Regions from separate parts of the Methylobacterium sp. J-072 genome, predicted to be linked through region 3. Evidence: predicted binding sites of a transcription regulator. Region 3 holds the regulator's gene; each other region holds the start of a gene.
What was found. The regulator LexA, encoded in region 3, represses DNA repair genes until DNA is damaged. The targets are predictions, from matches to a motif close to TGTTCNNNNTGTGTTCNG.
Positions count from the first base shown of each region.

Region 1: a site for LexA is predicted at 1,248-1,265, ahead of MKK67_RS32225 (trna delta -isopentenylpyrophosphate transferase). Genes of this name have one in related genera too.
Region 2: a site for LexA is predicted at 1,569-1,586, ahead of MKK67_RS14760 (DUF3072 domain-containing protein). Genes of this name have one in related genera too.

Region 1 is NZ_JAKSYK010000231.1:234,696-237,964, forward strand. Features, by position in the region: gene murI (glutamate racemase) at 1-716, shown strand, start outside; gene MKK67_RS32225 (trna delta -isopentenylpyrophosphate transferase) at 1,327-2,013, shown strand; gene MKK67_RS32230 (hypothetical protein) at 2,052-2,363, shown strand; gene MKK67_RS32235 (tRNA1(Val) (adenine(37)-N6)-methyltransferase) at 2,364-3,113, opposite strand; gene MKK67_RS32240 (DUF2007 domain-containing protein) at 3,110-3,269, opposite strand, start outside.
Region 2 is NZ_JAKSYK010000127.1:48,214-51,482, reverse strand. Features, by position in the region: gene MKK67_RS14770 (Cof-type HAD-IIB family hydrolase) at 17-838, opposite strand; gene MKK67_RS14765 (gluconokinase) at 842-1,417, opposite strand; gene MKK67_RS14760 (DUF3072 domain-containing protein) at 1,595-1,846, shown strand; gene MKK67_RS14755 (Flp family type IVb pilin) at 2,072-2,323, shown strand; gene MKK67_RS14750 (polysaccharide biosynthesis/export family protein) at 2,515-3,269, shown strand, end outside.
Region 3 is NZ_JAKSYK010000011.1:4,232-7,500, forward strand. Features, by position in the region: gene MKK67_RS00260 (hypothetical protein) at 1-302, opposite strand, end outside; gene MKK67_RS00265 (biliverdin-producing heme oxygenase) at 392-988, opposite strand; gene lexA (transcriptional repressor LexA) at 1,286-2,008, shown strand; gene MKK67_RS00275 (ComEC/Rec2 family competence protein) at 2,002-3,269, opposite strand, start outside.

The DNA.
Region 1 (3,269 bases), on a different contig from region 3:
ATAGATCGGTCGATGAAATTTATAGACTGACGATTTTCGGATTGGAGCGATTGTTCCAGGAAAATTGTTCACTCGTCGTTGTTGCTTGCAACACAGCTGCTGCACGGGGCCTGCGGCGGCTCCAGCGTGAATGGCTGCCCGTTGCGCATCCCACTCGACGCGTGCTTGGTGTGATAGTCCCTGTCGTCGAAGAGGTGACGGGGGTGCCGTGGACTGCGGATCAGAAGCCGCTGCCTCGGTCAGTAGAGGCTCCTAATACGACGGTTGCCGTCTTTGCGACGAAACATACTGTAGAGAGTCGCGCCTTTGCTGGCGAAATTTACAAACGGGCTCCACATATAGAAGTCTGGCAAGAGGCATGTCCGCGCCTCGTTCCGCTGATCGAGAGCGATGCGCCGGATAACGTTATAGAGAGCGCCGTTGGACGATATGTTATAAGTTTGAAGGATCGCATGTCTGGTCGATCGCCAGATGTGTGCATTTTAGGTTGTACGCACTATCCACTGATAGAGCCGATTTTCCGCAAATTTCTTCCTTTTAAAACCAGGATACTATCCCAGCCGTCTGTAACGGCCCGCAGTCTTGCTGATTATTTGAAACGACACCCGGAATTTCCGGTTTCGACCATAGGGACTCGTCGCTTCCTAACGACGGGAAAGCCTGAATTGGCTTCGCGGATCGCATCACGGTTCTATGGGCGAGCTATCACCTTCTAATTCATCGGGGGTGGGTCGATGTCCGCTCTTGAGATTGGCTGCAGGCAAGCAGATCGTTTTTTGAGGGTCGCAAGCGGCCATTCTCAAGCGGATCCGGTGCAGTCCCGAGTTTGCTTCGCTGTGCTCGCAACCACGGTGAGAATAGCGAGCAACCCGTCAGCCCTGTCCCCCACGCCCTCATCATGAGGTGCCGAAGCGCAGCGGAGGCCTCGAAGGAGACCTCCAGGAATCGCGCGGCTGGCTGGAGGGCTCCTTCGAGGCGCGCTGACGCGGCCACCTCAGGATGAGGGGGTTGGGTTGGAGGAAGGGGTGATCGGGCTCGGACCCGTCGCCGTCCTGACCCGTGAAGCAAAAATCCGAACCAACCGCGTCATCACCGCCCCCGCCTCAAACCGATCCCCGATCCGACCCACGACCGAGCCCTCTCCAGGCGCTCGTGACACCCCCGCGCGCACTGACGCAGCCCCCTCCAATCGACGCGGGCAGCCAGCCCCGACCCTTGCGCATGACCCCGCGATCCCGCATATACGATGAAACAAAACAGGAACAAAGAGCGTCGCCGTAGAAAGCTGTGGATGACGCAGCCGTCTCTCACCGGAATGAGCCCCGCATGCGAACCGCCGACAAGCAGATCGCCGACATCCTGGTGCGCTACGGGGAGCCCTTCGGGGGCAACGTCTGGCGCGTGCAGGGCACCGCCGTGATCTACCACAAGACCCTGGAGCGCATCGCCGCGCAGGCCGGGATCGTGTTCGAGCCGCCGACCATCATCCGGGCCGAGCGCGACGAGGCGGTGCTGCTGGTCACCGGGCGTCTGCCCGGGGCCAAGGCCGGCGCGAAACAGGCCGCCGACCGGATCGAGTGGTCGATGGGCGAGGCGCTGGTCAACGTGAATTACCGCGTCTCGGGCAAGCAGGCGGCCTACGTCTACGCCATGGCCGAGAAGCGCGGGAAGGACCGCGTCATCCTCAAGCTGATCGAGCTCCACGGCCTGGTCTACTCCGAGGAGGAGGCCGACGAGTTCCGCGCCCATCTGCCCGCCGTCCGGGCGGTGGACGAGGATTTCGAGGAGGCCCAGCCCTTCGACGAGGTCACCGAGGCCGAGGGCGACCTCAAGCGCCGGATCGACGCGGCCGAGACCATCAACGCCGTCACCGACCTGATGCTCGACGGCGCCACCCAGGCGATCCTGGCGGCGATGCCGCCCGGCACCCGGGACGAGGTCCGCGACTACGCCAAGGCGCGCCTCGTGGCGCTCGGCTGGCCCAAGCGCGCCGGCCGCCGCAGCGCCGCCTGACCCACCCCCACACCATCCCCCAACCGCAGGAGACCGCCATGCATCGCGCGACGCGCAACCGGACCCTGAAGGCCCGCCGGGACCATCATCGGGGCTGGACCATCGAGACCCTGTCGTACAGCCCGACCCGGATCGTGCGCCTGGGTGCGGAAAAAGTCGCGATCCTGTTCCCACCGGTGGAGCCGGGCGCCGAGTGGCAGCTCTACCCGCATCCCGACACCTTCCCGGGGCTCAACTTCGATGGCCTGCCCGAGCCGCTCCGTCCGGAATTTTTGGGGTTTTCGGACCTGCCCGCCGTCGAGCGGTTCTTGGGGATTCACGACATGGCGCCGGCGGCGCTTGCGGCCTGATCAGGCTGGCGGCCAGGGGGCGCCCCGGTGGAGCGCCTCCGCCTCCGGGGTCAAGGCTTTCGGGTCGGGGCCGTGCAGCACCAGGGGCGGCAGCAGGCTGAGTGCCGCGCGGCTGCCCCTTGTCGCGGCGATCAGCACCCGGATCGCCGGGGCCTCCGCCCTGGCCTGGACCGGGCGGATCGCGATCCCGCCATACCGGCCCTTGAGGACGTCGAGGCAGGCCGGCAGGGCGTCGGCCCGGTGGATCAGCCCGAGCCGGCCCCCGGGCCGCAGGATCGCCGTGCAGGCGCGGATCCAGAGGTCCAGGCCGTCCTCGGGAAACGTGTGCGCCGTCGCCTTGCCGGGATGCGGCGAGGGGCGGTGGCTGCCCGCAGTGAAGAATGGTGGGTTGGTCAGCACGAGATCGAAGCTGTCCGGCTCCAGTCCGGCGGCACGGCGCCCGGCCGCGGGAGCCAGCACGTCGGCCTCGATCACCGCCGCGTCGATGCCGTTGAGGGCGGCGTTGGCCCGGGCCAGCTCCGCCAGTTCCGGATCGCGCTCCACCAGGGTCGGGCGCGTGCCGGGATGAAGCGCTGCGCAGGCCAGGCCCACCGCGCCGGTGCCGGCGCCGACATCGCAGAACCGGCCCCCCGGCGCCGGCGCGATCAGCCGGGCGAGCAACACCGCGTCGGTTCCCGCCCGGTGCGCTCGCCTGGGCGGCTGGTGCAGGCGCAGGATCCCGCCGAGAAAAGCGTCTGGATCGGTGTTCACGGGTCGCGCAACTCGTGGGCGAGCCCGGCATCCGTCAGCAACCGGCGGGCCTGGGGGGCCCAATCCCCCGGCACCATCAGGCGCTGACCGAACGCCCCGATCGAGCCCTCCATCACGCTCATATGGGTGTCAGCCACCAGGACCGGGATCTCGGCC
Region 2 (3,269 bases), on a different contig from region 3:
TGCGCCCAGAGGGCGGTCACGGCAGGATGAAGCGCTCAACCCCGTGGGCGAAGCCGTCGGCACCGTTGCTGTCCGTGACGGCGCTGGCGGCGGATTTCACGGCCGCCTCGGCGTTGCCCATCGCGACGGAAAAGCCGCTGCGGGCGAACATCGGCCGGTCGTTGCCGGCATCCCCGAAGGTCGCGATCCGCTCGGGCGGGATGCCGAGATGGCGGCTCATCCAGGTCACGAACCGGCCCTTGTCGAGCCCGGGGGGCGTCACGTCGAGGTAATAGGCCTGCGAGCGGTGCACGGTGGCGCGGTCGGCGAGCGCCGCCCCGATCCGGTCCTCGCAGGCGGCGAGATGGGCGTGATCGCGGCTGACCCCGACGATCTTCGAGGCCGCGCCCATGAGCGTGCCGAGGTCGGCGACCACGCGCGGCTCGGCGCCGATCGTCCGGCGCTCGAGATCGGTATAGGGGCCGTCCGGGTCGCGCAGACACCATGCCCCGTCTGCGAAGACCCAGACGTCGAGGTTCTCGGCTTCGAGCTGCGCCAGGGCCGCCCGGGCGGCGGCTTCCGGGATCAGCTGCGCCTCGATGGTCGAGAGGTCCGGCCGGACGACGCTCGCGCCGTTGAACGCACCCATCGGCAGGTCGAGGCCGAGTTCGGCGACGAGGTTCTTGAGGCCGAGCGGCGGCCGCGCCGACGCGATGCTGAACCCGATCCCGGCCGCCCGCAGCCGCTTCACCGCGGCGATGGTCGAGGCGGCGAGGCTCTTGTCATCGGCCACCAGCGTGCCGTCGACATCGGAGATGACCAGGGCGATCCCGGCTGCCTTCTGCGAATCCGCCGCCATGGCTCAGGTCCTTCCGGCTCGGGTGCGGGCGTCTTCGGCGAGCTGCGCCACGACGCCGTCGACGATGGCCTCCGGCGGCGCGTCGATCCCCACGGTGATCGGGTGCTCGTCGGGGCCGGGGATCTCCAGGGTCGCGAACTGGCTGTCGAGCAGGCGGGGCGACATGAAGTGGCCGTGGCGCTCGGCGAGGCGCCTGGCGACCAGGGCCCTGTCCCCGGCGAGGTAGACGATGCGCACGCGCCGGCTCCCGCCGGTGAGCACGTCCCGGTACGCCCGGCGCAGGGCCGAGCAGACCACCACGCCGGATTCCCCGGCCTCCAGCCGGTGCCGGATCCAGACCGCGATCCGGGCGAGCCATGGCGCGCGATCCTCGTCGTCCAGGGCGTGCCCGGCATGCATCTTCGCCACGTGCTCGGGGGTGTGGAAGCTGTCGCCATCGACGAAGATCCAGCCGAGCCGTTCCGCGATCAGGGCGCCGATCGTGCTCTTGCCCGAGCCCGAGACCCCCATCACCACGAGGACCTGCGCGGCGCTCGCCGCCGCTTCGGCCTCGTTCTGAATCCGACTCTCCGAGGCCATGCGGACCACCGTGCTCAGGGGCGCGACCGCGCGCCGCGCGCTTCATCAATAGGATCGGGGGACGGGAAGGAAAGGTTTCTGGGGAACAACGAACCCCGCCTCGATATCCTCCGGAACCCTGGGAAGGGCCCCGCGTTCTCGTTGGCGAAGACGGAACATTTCAGGAACGGGAATCCCATGGCCAAGGCAGCCGACAAGCACGACGCGACCCAGGAAAACCCGAAGACCGATCCGAAGGACGTGTCGAACCAGATCAAGGATCCGGATCAGTGGACCACGGGCGGCGAGCCGATGACCGGGGCGCAGGCTTCGTATCTCAAGACCCTGTCGGAAGAGGCCAAGCAGCCGGATGCGTTCGACGCCGACATCGACAAGGCCGAAGCCTCCAAGCGGATCGACGACCTGCGCCACAAGGCCGGCCACGCCTGATTTCTTTCCGGGCTCGCAGTTCCGGGTACGCCGGTTCTGAACGGATACATTCGCGAGGGTCGGGGCCTGTCCAGGTCTCGGCCCTTCGCTGGTTTGGAATTCGGTGCCGAAAACCCCTTGTTTCGGCGGCTCCATTAAGCCGACGGCAATGGAGGCTGCGCTAGACGATGCCGGCGCGGCGCGTCCGCCCAAGCGGCCGGGGGGCAGCGAGAATCGGAGTCACGGATGGCTGAGCCGAGCTGCGACAGGCCTGGGGGATGTCTCGGACGATCCCACATCCATGCCCGTGAGCGCCCTTGGCAGGCCGCCTTCGGCGCTACGCGGTTCGCCCGCGATACGCGGGGCTCAACGGCGATGGAATACGCCCTGATCGGCGCCCTGATCTTCGTCGTCGCGGCGGGCAGCATCCGATACTACGGTTCCCGGATGATCCCGATCTACAATCAGATTAGCAGCACGGTGACCCAGGCCAACTGAACCCGGCCGTCCACCGTCCAATCCTTGCGCACGCCGCACAATGATCCCGTGTCTGCCCCGAAAAAGCTGTGCTTAGCGAGGATGAAACCGCTCTCTCGCCCGTCGCGGGCGCAGTGTGGCCCACCCGCTACGGACACCCTAGCCGCTATGGGCTAGGCACGGGCTCGGCAAAACCGATGGGCAACATCTGGATGCGCAAACTTCCCCTCGCTCTGCTCGCCATGACGGCGATGTCGGGCTGCACCTATCTGCCCGCCGCGGGGCCGACGGCGAGCGCGATCGAGGCGGGCGCGGAAGTCGCGACCGCCGACGGTGGCACGCTCGCCCGCTACGAGATCATCGACGTCACCCCCTCCGTGATCGAGGCCCTGCGCGGCCGCCCGCTGGACAGCCTGCTCGCCTCCTTCGGCGACCACCGCCCCTCCACCGAGCCGGTGATCGGCATCGGCGACATGGTCTCGGTCTCGGTCTGGGAAGCCGGATCCGGCGGCCTGTTCTCCGGACCGCTGGTCGCCGACCGGTTCTCCGCCGGCTCCAAATCCGCCCTCATCCCCGAGCAGCCGGTCGGCCGCGACGGCGCGATCTCGGTGCCCTATGCCGGGCGCATCAAGGTCGCCGGCCGCCGGCCCCAGGACGTCCAGGGCCTGATTGAGAACGAACTCGCCGGAAAGGCCATCCAGCCGCAGGTGCTGGTCTCGGTCACGCGGCCGATCAGCCAAGCGGTCACCGTCACGGGCGAGGGCGCGGCCGGCGCCCGCTTGCCGCTCTCGGGCCACGGCGACCGCATCCTCGACGTGATCGCCGCCGCCGGCGGCAACCGCTCGCCGGTCTCGGAGACCTTCGTGCGCCTGTCGCGCGGCCCGCTCACCGCGACCGTGCCACTGACCACGGTGGTGTCGAACCCGAAAGAGAACATCTACCTGCGGCCCAACGACGTGCTGACCCT
Region 3 (3,269 bases):
TCGAGATAGGCCCGGGCGGCGGTACGGAACCGCTTCACCCGGCTCGCGGCCGGATCGGGATCGATCCGCACCTCGCTGAGATTGCAGCCGGCATACTCGCGCAGGGCGTCGGAGACGATCAGCAGCCGGCGCAGCTGCCGGTTGTCATAGACCTCGTAGGGCTCCTTGCAGCCGATGGTGACCACCTGCGGCGTGAGCGCGACGTAGTTCCGCGAGATATACGAGAACCCGGTGGTGCAACCGGCCAAAGCCAGGCCGACACTTACCAAGCCGATGGGCAGCAGAGCCGCGCGCCGTCGCATCCTCGTCATCCCAAGCCCAGTTCCAGCCCCGTGGCGCATTGAAACGGCCCCGCTTGACCAGTCAATGCGTTTGTCGCCCCGAACGGCGCTCAACCCCCGAACGCGTCCCCGACGAGCCGGTGCACGTAACGGAACGCCTCCGTCGCCCCGGCGGCGGCGCGCGCCTCCCCGTCATCCGCGAGCGCGATCCGGTCGAGCGCGGTGGTGAATTGCCGCCAGTGCAGCCCGCGTCCGTCCGGATGCCCGGCGAGGTGGCGGGCCCCATGGCCTTCCGAGAGGCCGAGCTTCCGGGCTTCCTTGAGCAGGATGGCTGCGCCGAGATTCGAGCCCTCGGCGACGTAGAGCCAGCCGAGCCCGGCCATGGGATCGATCGCTTCCTCGCGCTCCGCGGGCACGTCGGGGATCCGGCCGGTCACGTCGCGCAAATCCTGCGCGATCAGGGCAAGACGGCGCCTCCCGTCGAGATCGGGCAGGACGGGGCCGAGCGCGCCGTCGCGATAGAGCGGATCGACGCGTGTATGGAACCGGTATTGGACCTGAAGGAACAGCGCGTACCGCTCGAGGCTCGCGAAGGGCTCTCCCGCCATGACGCGCCGGTCGAGTTGATCATGGGCCGCCGCGGTCGCCATCCTCAGGCGCTTCACGCGGCTGCCCGGTTCGACCGTATCGGATGTTGAGACGTCCATGTGACCCAGGTCTTGATGGGGCCCTCGACCATCCGAGGCGGTCGGGGCCTATTCTATCCGGGTCGAGGTCGGGACCTCGCCATCCGGCACGAACCGTCATAGCGTCCGGATCATCCGATGCGATTCAGGTCACCGTGAGGCCGACCGGCAGACTGCGCAGGCTTGCGTGATCGGGGCGCTTCGCCCATCAAGCTTGGCCGGATCAGGCTTGCAGAACACTTGCGGAACGTTTAACGTGTTCGTGATTTGTTTCTGAGGCCGCGTCGATGCGGCCCACCAAGCCGCGAGTCCCCGTCGATGCTCACGCGCAAGCAGCTGGATCTCCTGCGTTTCATCCAGAGCCGCATGCAGGAATGCGGTGTCCCTCCCTCGTTCGACGAGATGAAGGACGCCCTCGATCTCAAGTCCAAGTCGGGCATCCACCGGCTGATCACGGCCCTGGAGGAGCGCGGCTTCCTCCGGCGTCTGCCGAACCGGGCGCGGGCCATCGAGGTGATCCGCATTCCCGAGAGCCTGTCCCAGCCGGCGGCGCCGCCCGCCGAGCCCCGTCGCTTCACGCCGAGCGTGGTCGAGGGCGGCAAGTCCAAGCTGCCGCCGGCCCAGCCCGCGACCACCCGGATGATCGATGATGGCGGGCGCGCCATCTCGATCCCCGTGATGGGCCGGATCGCGGCCGGTACGCCGGTTTCGGCCATCCAGAACCAGAGCCACGCCATCACCATGTCGCCGGACTTCCTGGCCGGCGGCGAGCATTACGCCCTCGAAGTGCGCGGCGACTCGATGGTCGATGCCGGCATCCTCGACGGCGACCTCGTGGTGATCCGCAAGCAGGACACGGCCAATACCGGCGACATCATCGTGGCACTGATCGACGACGAGGAGGCCACGCTGAAGCGCCTGCGTCGCCGGGGCTCCTCGATCGCCCTGGAGGCGGCCAATCCGGCCTACGAGACCCGTGTGCTGGGTCCCGACCGGGTTCAGATCCAGGGCCGGCTCGTCAGCCTCGTCCGCCGCTACTGAAGCGGCGCGGCCGGGGCGTCGCCGGGCGCCGCATCGGCGCCGGTCGCGTCGGGCTCAGCAGGGATCGCGTCGCCGGGATCTGCCGGCGCCTCCGGGCGCTGCGCCGTCGATGGCTTGGCCGTGAGTGACGGCCGCCATGGCACCGAGCGTCCGTCGCCGCGGGTGTCGCGTAGCGTGAAGCCGTCGCGCTCAGCCCGGACGGCGACGGCGCCGCGGGCGGCGAGGACGCGCCGGTCGATGACCAGCGGCCCCGTGCAGCTCGGCGGCGCGGCGAGCCGCGTGATCAGCAAAGCCGCCCGGGCGCAATCCTCCGCGAAGGCGCGCCGGTCGCGGACCAGGGCGACGGCGCGGCCATCCGGCAGGCGCGCGGTGCAGCCGAGCCTGTCGCATCGGCCCCCCTTCGAGGCGCCGCCGATTACCGCCCTGGCCGATCGCCCGTCGCCATCCGCCTTCAGCCATTGCTCCAGCACGAAGGCCGAGGGGCTGCCCAGCGTCGACAGGAGGCCGTCCGGTCCCCGGATCGCCGCGCCGCCGCCTTGCCGGTCGACGTAGAGATCGAAGCGCTCCGGCATCGCGGCGAGGCCGAGCCCGAGCAGGGCCGGCGGCAGGGCGAGCCAGCGCAGCCGCGAGACCGGGAGCGTCGCCAGGAGCAGCCCGGCCGCCAGCAGCCCCAGCGCGCCGGTGCCGAAGGCCGGCAGGACCAGGGTGGCGCGATCGAAGCCGGCGATCCATTCGGAGATCGCCAGCATGCCGCCCACCGCCTGCCCCATCAGCCACCAGACCGGCCGGTCGAGGGCGAAGGGATAGGCCAGGATCCCGATCACCGCCGCGGGCATCACCACCAGCGAGACGAGCGGCAGGGTCAGGGCGTTGCCGATCAGCCCGAACGGCTGGATCGTCTGGAAATGGTAGGTGGCGAACGGCGCGGTGGCGATCTGCGCCACGAGCGTCGTCGCCAGGGTGCCGATCACGGCCGAGAGCCCGGTGCCGACGAGCCGCTCGACCCGCCCTGCCCCCGGGCGGCGGAACAGGCGTCCGTCGATCAGCCGCGCGCAGGCGATCAGCCCGGCCACCGCCCCGAACGACATCTGGAAGCTCGGCCCGAGCAGCCCCTCCGGCTCGCGGGCCAGGGCGATCAGGGCGGCCAGCGCGAGGTTGCGCATCGACAGGGCCGGCCGGTCGACCAGGATCGCGCCCAGCATGATCAGGGTCATGATCAGCGAGCGCTCGGCGGCGATGTCCCAGCCAGAGAAGGCGCAAT